Regions from separate parts of the Veillonella sp. LMAG:90 genome, predicted to be linked through region 4. Evidence: riboswitches for the same ligand, from Rfam matches in the RefSeq annotation. Region 4 holds a riboswitch; each other region holds the start of a gene.
What was found. A riboswitch is a leader RNA that binds a small molecule or an ion and turns the genes downstream of it on or off. The one in region 4 is predicted to bind cobalamin.
Positions count from the first base shown of each region.

Region 1 (2,209 bases), 1.6 Mb from region 4:
ATAATTGATAATAATTATGGTTGCGAGAACACGCGCGGTGCTGCTACTTCAAAAATCTCAGCAATCATAGGTAAAAATTTGCCTTCAATTAACGTACGTTTACGTTCGCTTTTAGTAATTAACCACAATTGTTTGCAATTATAGGTAATGCGCAATAAGCTGTTAATATATTCGTTAAAATCCTCTTCGCCCATGGCGCTTTTAAGAGCTAATAATTTGGAATGTAAAGGTTCACCTTGATACTCTTCACGTTCCAATACAGGCGTAAATGCCACTTCATATACCGATTCCGATAGTTCATTAGGACCGGCACCATTTGTAAATTGATCCATACGATGGACCTCCTTTGTTAATATATAGCTATTTATCATAAAGCACATTGCCCTATGATGAACACCATTCTCTATTCATAGTACCAAACTTTGACTCCTTTGCCTATGTGTAATCAAAAAAGTGTATCACAAATAACCAAAAGTTATTACTCATAAATAAGTCCCTTATTCCTAGGAGTTATATGACCCGGGTAATTTCCATTCACAGTGAGTATACCCTACCCGGTATTGCATTGACAGTGGACATTTATTCTGCTATGATGATTATCAAATGAATACGACCTTCAAGGTGCCCGACTTAATAGAGAAGAGCAGTAGAAGCTGCCGCGGTCCCGCCGCTGTAAGAGGGAGCACAATCAAAATACCACTGGAAGTTTCTGGGAAGGTGATTGTTGCGTTGAACTTGAGCCAGAAGACCTGCCTTGATGGATTGCCGATAACCCACGAAGGATGGCGAGGTTAATCAATGTCACTACCTGTACTATACACTGACCGGGAATTATTTTTTTAATTCATAAACGACTTAATTAAGTTTGATATGAACTAATATACGTCAGGTGCTTAGCATAACTAGTGATTATTAATACTACCTCTGCCCTGTGGGCAGAGGTTTTTGTATTTTATTTTATTCTATTTTTAGTTTTTATTTTTATCTTCTTTTTATCACGAGGAGTGAATGAAATGAGTAAACATTTTTTCAAAAAAACGTTAGCTACAACATTAGCAGTGGCCGCTTTAACAGGCTTCGGATTCCTTGCTACAGACGTAAACGCTGCTTACCAATTAAGTGACGAAGTAACAACTGCTACCCCTGCATTATTGGAAGCAACTGAAATCGGTGTTCGCACTTACAACACAACCGATCCTGTATTGGCTAAAGCACCTAACAAAGATGCTATCGTAGTAATGAGCTTTGGTACTACATTCACTGATACTCGTGCTAAAACAATCGATGCGACTATCAACGAAATTAAAGAACAACATCCGGGCGTAAAAGTAGTTACAGCTTTCACTTCCCACATCATTATCGATCGTATCAAAGCTAAAGAAGGTATCACCTACCCTACGCCTGAAGAAGCACTCGATCAATTAAAAGCTGAAGGTTACACTCGCGTTGCTTTGGCAACTCTCGACGTAATCCCTGGTATCGAATACAACTATAAAACAGCTGTTTACAATCAGTACAAACATAACTTCAAAAAAATGACATTTGGTACACCTCTCATGTACTGGATGGGCCAAGAAGGTCAAACTGACGATATTGCTAAAACTGTACAAGCTGTAGCAACTCAGTTCCCTAAAGTAGGTCCTAAAGATGCTGTACTTATCATGGCTCACGGCACTCCGGATCCTTCCAACGCTTACTATTCCGTAATCCAAGATCGTTTGGAATCGGCCGGTCTTCACAACACTTACATCTACACCGTAGAAGGATGGCCAAGCCTTGAAGACATCGTTCCTCAATTGAAAGCAAAAGGCATCGAACATGTAACCCTTATGCCATTCATGATGGTAGCCGGCGACCATGCCAACAACGATATGTCCGGTGACGAACCTGATTCCCATAAATCCATCTTGTTGGCTGACGGCTTCAAAGTAGACACTTACATCCATGGTCTTGGTGAAAACCAGAAAATCCGTGACCTCTTTGCCGCTCATGCCGATGAAGCTTGGCAAGCTCTTCAAAACGACGCTAAATAAGATATAACACTGTAAGGGTTCATATTATTGCCAAAACGCACTTACAAGCTAAGACGTTTTGACCAACCAAAAGCGTTCTATACATAAGGAGGCTGTAATAAAATGTAGAGCATATCACATTTTACTTACAGCCTCTTTTAATTGCTATATTTGGATCTATAAAAGTGCCATACGCA
Region 1 covers NZ_NAND01000001.1:1,974,984-1,977,192, forward strand. Annotated here, with positions in the region: gene CCC71_RS08745 (hypothetical protein) at 15-332, opposite strand; cobalamin riboswitch at 603-771, shown strand; gene CCC71_RS08750 (sirohydrochlorin cobaltochelatase) at 1,014-2,033, shown strand.
Region 1: it holds a riboswitch for cobalamin, as region 4 does, so the genes downstream of both, CCC71_RS08750 (sirohydrochlorin cobaltochelatase) here and CCC71_RS01890 (methylmalonyl-CoA mutase family protein) in region 4, are expected to answer to the same signal.

Region 2 (2,209 bases), 930 kb from region 4:
TTGCCAGGTTACTGTTATTAAATCCGAAGATTCTTTTATTGGATGAACCGACATCGATGCTTGACGTATCGGTGCAAGCACAGATTATTTCTATTTTAAAAGATATTCAAAAGGAACGATCTTTAGCTTGTCTGTTTATCTCGCATGATTTAGATTTGTTACGCGTAATTTGTAATCGTATCGGAATTATGCGCGAAGGCCGGTTGATTGAATTACAACCGACAGAATTACTTTATCGGCATCCTAAAGAAAAATACACGAAAGAATTGTTAGCGGCTTTTGAAGATTTTTAGTTGAGTATTTGCAGTAAATTATTATATTAGAGTATAGTTATTTTGATTAAAAATATTATTAAAAAAATAAATAGAGTTTAACTATAAGATGAAACCTTAAAGTAAAAAATCTTTTGTTTTAAGGTTTTTTGTATAAAAATACTGTTTAGAATAATATGTTTAAATATAAAAATTAACGATGATAAGCCATAAAACCCTATGAAATAAAGGAGTTTTAGTATACAATAGAGGGTATAGCATGATTAATATTTGTTTTGAATTAAGATTGACAAGGTGGAAAAGTAAATATATAATGTACATGAAGAAATTTTATACATATTTATAGGTGTCGATTTAGACTTAATAGAGAAATCGGTATAAGCCGATGCGATCCCGTCACTGTAAGAGGAGCTAATCTCATGTTGCCACTGGATATTCCGGGAAGGCGAGAGGCGCTATGAATCTAAGCCAGGAGACCTGCCTATTTATAATCTCCGTTTTAATCTACGAGCGATAGAGAGGCGATTATGGCAAAGGTCATGTAGCATATCTATTTCAAGATTGAAGTAGATATGTTTTTTTATAAGTTAATGGATTATGAAGGGATTACTAAGAACCTTGAGTTAGCATTAGGTGAGGTAGTGTTAAAAGAAGAGGAATAGTAAAAAAAATAAATCTATTAACTGATTATGATCTGCCCCCATTTTCTTGGACAGAAGTAATTTAGGGTAATTTTATTAGGAGGGTATTATGAAAGGTCAGGGATTGTTAGTACGAGCGGCAGTATTGGCATGCTGTGGTAGTATTTTGAGCTGTGTTGGTGTACAGGCCGAAGATGTGGTTACTGATTATGACTTAGGGACAGTGGTCGTAACTGCGACAAAAACGGAGCAAACTATTGCTAATGTGCCGGCCAGTGTAAGCGTTATTACCTCAAAAGATATAGCTGACAAGAATATTTCGTCGGTTCAAGAAGCTTTACAGTTTTTGCCGGGTATTTTTATTGACCAAAGTGCGCAAGGCAGTTTGACTATGCGTGGTATGAGTTCTACAGATATTTTGGTATTAGTTGATGGAGTTCAACAAAATAATACTTATAACGGAACTGTAAATTTTAATATGATTCCAATTTCGAATATTGAACGTATTGAAGTATTGCGCGGTGGCGCATCCTCTTTATACGGTGGTCATGCGGTTGCCGGTGTTATTAATATTACGACTAAAGGTGCACCGGAATATGGAACTTCTGTAGTGGCAGATGTATCCTATGGTAGCTATAATACTTGGAAAAAAGCCGTGTCGGTTAATTCTCGTTTATCAGACAAATGGAGTTTAGGGGTTACTTATGAAAAACGCTCCTCTGATGGCTATAAAGGATTTTATCGATCGCTTGCACCAAAAAAAGGTACAGCATCTATTAGTGCCGATTTACCACAGTTAAGTAATGGTACTTATATATACGGTGGTCGTGGTGAGAAAGAATGGGAACATGAAAATTACGGCTTTAAAATTGGGTACAATTTTGATGAATCTAAATCTTTAGTTTATAGCTATAATCGAATTAATAGTGAATCCTCTTATAGTAATCCATTTACTTATGTACATGATACTAAAGGAAACCCTGTATGGTCTGGCAATGTTCAGGTCGGAACAAATAAAATTATTTCTTTATCTCCTAAAAATTTCTTAGGCTATGATAATGAAAATAAACGTGATACCCATATTTTGACATATCGTGATACGGCAAATGATTTCTTGGCGCGTGCAAGTTATACGCATGATAAGGTTGATGGTTTTACATCACCTACTGTACCTAGTTCCTATAAAAATGTTGATTGGACCGGGGCCGGTGATTATTCTCTCCATCCAGGGAAGAAATTTACGTACGAAGTTGAAAAAACATGGCGAGATATAGGAAAGCATACCATTAATGCCGG
Region 2 covers NZ_NAND01000001.1:1,357,364-1,359,572, forward strand. Annotated here, with positions in the region: gene CCC71_RS05970 (ABC transporter ATP-binding protein) at 1-293, shown strand, start outside; cobalamin riboswitch at 600-771, shown strand; gene CCC71_RS05975 (TonB-dependent receptor) at 1,023-2,209, shown strand, end outside.
Region 2: it holds a riboswitch for cobalamin, as region 4 does, so the genes downstream of both, CCC71_RS05975 (TonB-dependent receptor) here and CCC71_RS01890 (methylmalonyl-CoA mutase family protein) in region 4, are expected to answer to the same signal.

Region 3 (2,209 bases), 1.9 Mb from region 4:
ATATTCTCTATAATTACCGGTATTTCAATGATATATATACCATGTAATGAGAAAGGAGCTTTACTATGAAAATTTACACTAAAACCGGCGATAAGGGGATGACCCGTTTAGTGGGCGGTATTGCAGTATCAAAAGATTCAGATCGAGTAGATACCTATGGTACTATTGATGAATTAAATTCGTGGATTGGTTATGCTATATCGCAATTTGATTCGTCTTTATTCGAGGAAAAAAATGAATTACAACATTTACAGCATTTCTTATTTGATGTAGGTACTGATTTAGCAACTCCGGAGTCGTTAAATCGAGAAATAACTTTACCTGTTGATGCTATATCATGGTTGGAAGCCCGAATTGATGAGTATACGGCTAAATCACCGGAGATTAATCGTTTTATTTTGCCCGGTGGAACTCGTGAGGCCAGTATGATTCACATGGCACGGACGATTGCAAGACGGGCCGAACGACGAATAGTTCGATTACAGATGACCGCGAAAATACCGGGAGAGTTGGTTATGTTTGTTAATCGATTATCAGACTATTTTTATGCTTTAGCAAGATACTTAAACACTAAACAAGGTATGGAAGATATATTTTATACCAGAAGTGCTGAAGTATTTCATAATGCTAAGACCAAAAATATAAAATAATTATTGGGATTATCCTGTTCTTGCAGAATTGATTAAGATATGTTATTATTACTTTTAGATTAATAGAAATATGAAATCTGACGATGGAAGTTAGTGAGAATCTAACACGGTCCCGCCACTGTGATGGCTTTTGCCTAAGTCAGGTCTTTCGCGGATTTCATTACACATGCTGTTTCAAGGTAAGACAGGATGTTGTTTTTGTGGCATTGTAGTACTTCACTGGAATTAATGCAGAAAATAAACCGGCATGTATTAATCTGTCTTGCACAGAGACGTGCGTCTATTGATGGACTAATGTTAGTCGTTCAATGATGAGAGAGCACAGCACAGTGGAGTGTGACATTAGTTCAAAAATAGGAAAAGGGCATGGAGTTAGTACTCCATGCCCTTTTGTTATAAGTGTAAAGAACCCTTTTGTCATCGGGTGTTATATCATAGTCAAAGCGAGAACAAGTTAAAATAACTGCTAATTTAGGTATAAATCGGAGAAAATTTGAAATAGTATATAGATTATGCATAATTGAAATACGTAATTTTTATTGACATTTTTTTTGGTTAAGTATAAATTATTGTTATAAGATTTTCGTGTACAATGGCGTGCATGGTTTGCAATGAAGCTTAAACGGAGGGTGTATTCCGTGAGGGCTTCTTTTTTTATTTGTTAAGCAGGAGAGCATGTATGCAGAAAATTAAATTTCCTACGACACTATGGGTAGGGGAAGATGCGTTGCAAGGTCTTCGTGATCTCCCTGTAAAAAAGGTTTTCATAGTGACGGATCCATTTATGGTTCAGTCTGGAATGATTTCACATGTAACGGAGAACTTAGACTTTGCTGAAGTAGAGATTTTTAGTGATATTGTTCCGGATCCGCCGACTGAAGTAGTCGCTGCCGGTGTAAGTCACTTAGTAGAATCAAATGCTGATGCAATTATTTCAGTAGGTGGTGGATCTGCTATTGATGCGGGGAAAGCTATGTTGTATTTCGGCAATCGCGTTAAAGCCAATAAAGATTTAATGTTTATTGCTGTACCGACCACAAGTGGTACCGGTTCAGAAGTAACAAATTTTTCAGTAATCACAATGCTGGAAACAGGAACAAAATATCCGATTGTTACCGATGAAATACAACCTAATATTGCAATTTTAGATACTCGCTTAGTAATGAGTGTACCGCCTAGTATTACGGCTGATACAGGCATGGACGTTTTAGTTCATTTAATTGAATCCTATGTATCATTGAATGAAAATGTTATGGCAAAAGTATTAGTTGAATATGCAATTCAATTAGTGTTTGAATATTTGCCGGAAGCATTTTCGAACGGTACGAATAGTTATGCCAGAGAACAGATGCATGTGGCTTCCTGTATGGCCGGTATGGCATTTAATTTGACGAACTTGGGATTAAATCACGGTATGGCACACGCTATCGGCGGTAGATTCCATGTACCGCATGGACGAATCAATGCTATTTTATTGCCGCATATTGTGGCGTATAATGGTGATTATCAAAACAAAGATTTATATGCTGCTAAGAAATATACTAGATTGGCGAATATTG
Region 3 covers NZ_NAND01000001.1:2,362,718-2,364,926, reverse strand. Annotated here, with positions in the region: gene CCC71_RS10515 (cob(I)yrinic acid a,c-diamide adenosyltransferase) at 66-650, shown strand; adenosylcobalamin (AdoCbl) riboswitch at 709-848, shown strand; gene CCC71_RS10510 (1-propanol dehydrogenase PduQ) at 1,330-2,209, shown strand, end outside.
Region 3: it holds a riboswitch for cobalamin, as region 4 does, so the genes downstream of both, CCC71_RS10510 (1-propanol dehydrogenase PduQ) here and CCC71_RS01890 (methylmalonyl-CoA mutase family protein) in region 4, are expected to answer to the same signal.

Region 4 (2,209 bases):
TATATATATATTAATTGTACCTCTTGTTGTATAAATACACTTTAAACCCACTACTTACAATTTTGTCCCACCCCATACCTTACCGATTATGCATACACCCCCTTAGCATGAGTTATAACTAACCTTTATACGTTACACATGCTTAAACTATGCATTTAAATTGACACTCCTATGTTATAACCATATAATAAAATTATAAAACAAATACAGTCCCCTATAGGCGCTTTTTAAGCTTAATAGAGAAGTCGGTGCAAATCCGACACGGTCCCGCCGCTGTGAAGTGGAGTTCCTTTTTATTATGTCACTGAACATTATGTTTGGGAAGGCAAAAGGAATGATGAAGCTGAGTCAGAAGAACTGCCTAAGGAAGCATGTCGTTATACCCGCGATAGACGGGAAGATATGGTGTGATTCTTTTCGCATACAATCTTACCGTTTTGCAGTCTTGCTGTGAAACGGTATTTTTTTCGAAACTACTTCCTATTGGAGACTGCCCGGTACATCCACTTATATGGCTCTTCGGTAGGAAGTTTTATTATTGTTATAGGAGGAAACAATATATCCCACCGCGTTATTTATGAGACACAGTAAGTAAGTCCAACTGCCGCTCGCCATCTCACAGCGCGAGGCTAAGCGACAAAACGGTTTTACCTAATCATAGACGCAACGAAGCCACATAGTGTTGTATATAGCGAATGCATCAATTTTCTTGCATTTCATATTCTATTTGCTATGTAGAAAGGATTCGTACTATGGAACATAAGCAGCAGACTCTAGCCGTTTCAAGGCAAAATGGGCACGAGGAATTGCCCGCTGTCACCTTTGACGAGTTTGAAATTCCCAGTTATGACGAATGGCAGGCCGCCGTTGAAAAACTGTTAAAAGGTAAGCCTTTCGATAAGAGTATGTTCACGAAAACTTACGAAGGTATTTTATTTCACCCAATTTATCGTTTAGAGGATCAAAAAGAATTAACCCACCCTTACACCTATCCGGGATTAGCGGATAAGCTCCGCGGCGCGCATGCCAGCGGCTATATCCACACACCTTGGTCAATCGCTCAGCGCTGTGATGCCAAAACCATCAGCGATGCCAATGCCATGGCAGCTTTCGAGCTCGATAAAGGCAGCACGGTTGTAAGCATTACTACCGACAGCTTAACACAACAAGGCATCGATCCTACCGATGGTACTGACGAAACATTCATCGATACCGGCGTTTCCTTGAGCACAGCCGAAGATGTAAAAGCTTTATTAAAAGATATTGATGTTAACAAGCATGAAATCGAATTATTCGGCGGACCATCTGCCGTTAATCTCATCAGTGCTGTATCCATCGCCTGCAAAGCAGCCGGGTTAAAATCCGCCGAATTGCACGGTGCTATTGCTGCCGACCCTATCGGTTCTTTACTCCGTTTTGGCAAAGTAAATCGTCCGCTCGACGAACTCTATGATGATATGGCTCATACGATTCACTGGGCTAAAGCACATGCACCTAATTTAAAAACAGTCCTCGTTGATGCCGATGTATATCACAACGGCGGGGCCAACGGTATTCAAGAAGCAGCCTATGCCCTTCATACCGCTTTGACTTATATGCGCGCTATGGAACGTCGCGGTATTGATGTTGATACATTCTGCCGTCACATTCGTTTCCATTTCAGCGTAGGCGCTACGTTCTTCATGGAAATCGCCAAACTCCGCAGCATTAAAATGCTATGGTCTCAATTGGTTCGTCATTGCGGCGGCGACGAAGAAGCCCAACGCATCAACTTATATGTAAGCACATCCGCTTTTTGCCAAACTGTGTATGATCCGTACGTTAACTTATTGCGTGCCGCATCACAGTCCTTCTCCGCTGTAGTAGGCGGCGTTGACGGCATGAACGTGTATCCGTTCGACCATTGTATCCGTCCGAGCGATGAATTCTCCCGCCGTATTGCCCGCAACATCCAAATCATGGAACAGCATGAATTCAACTTCATTCAACCGGTTGACCCGGCGGGCGGTAGCTGGTACCTCGAACCGTTAACGGAAGAGTTCACCGAAAAATCCTGGGCTAAATTCCAGGAATTGGAAAACATGGGTGGCATTACGGAAGCCATCAAAGCCGGTAAGGTTCAAGAAGCTGTTCACAGCATTTTGGAAGACCGCTTCAAAAAATTGGCAACTCGCCAAGACCGCGCCGTTGGTAATAACATGTACCCTAA
Region 4 covers NZ_NAND01000001.1:423,132-425,340, reverse strand. Annotated here, with positions in the region: cobalamin riboswitch at 202-379, shown strand; gene CCC71_RS01890 (methylmalonyl-CoA mutase family protein) at 753-2,209, shown strand, end outside.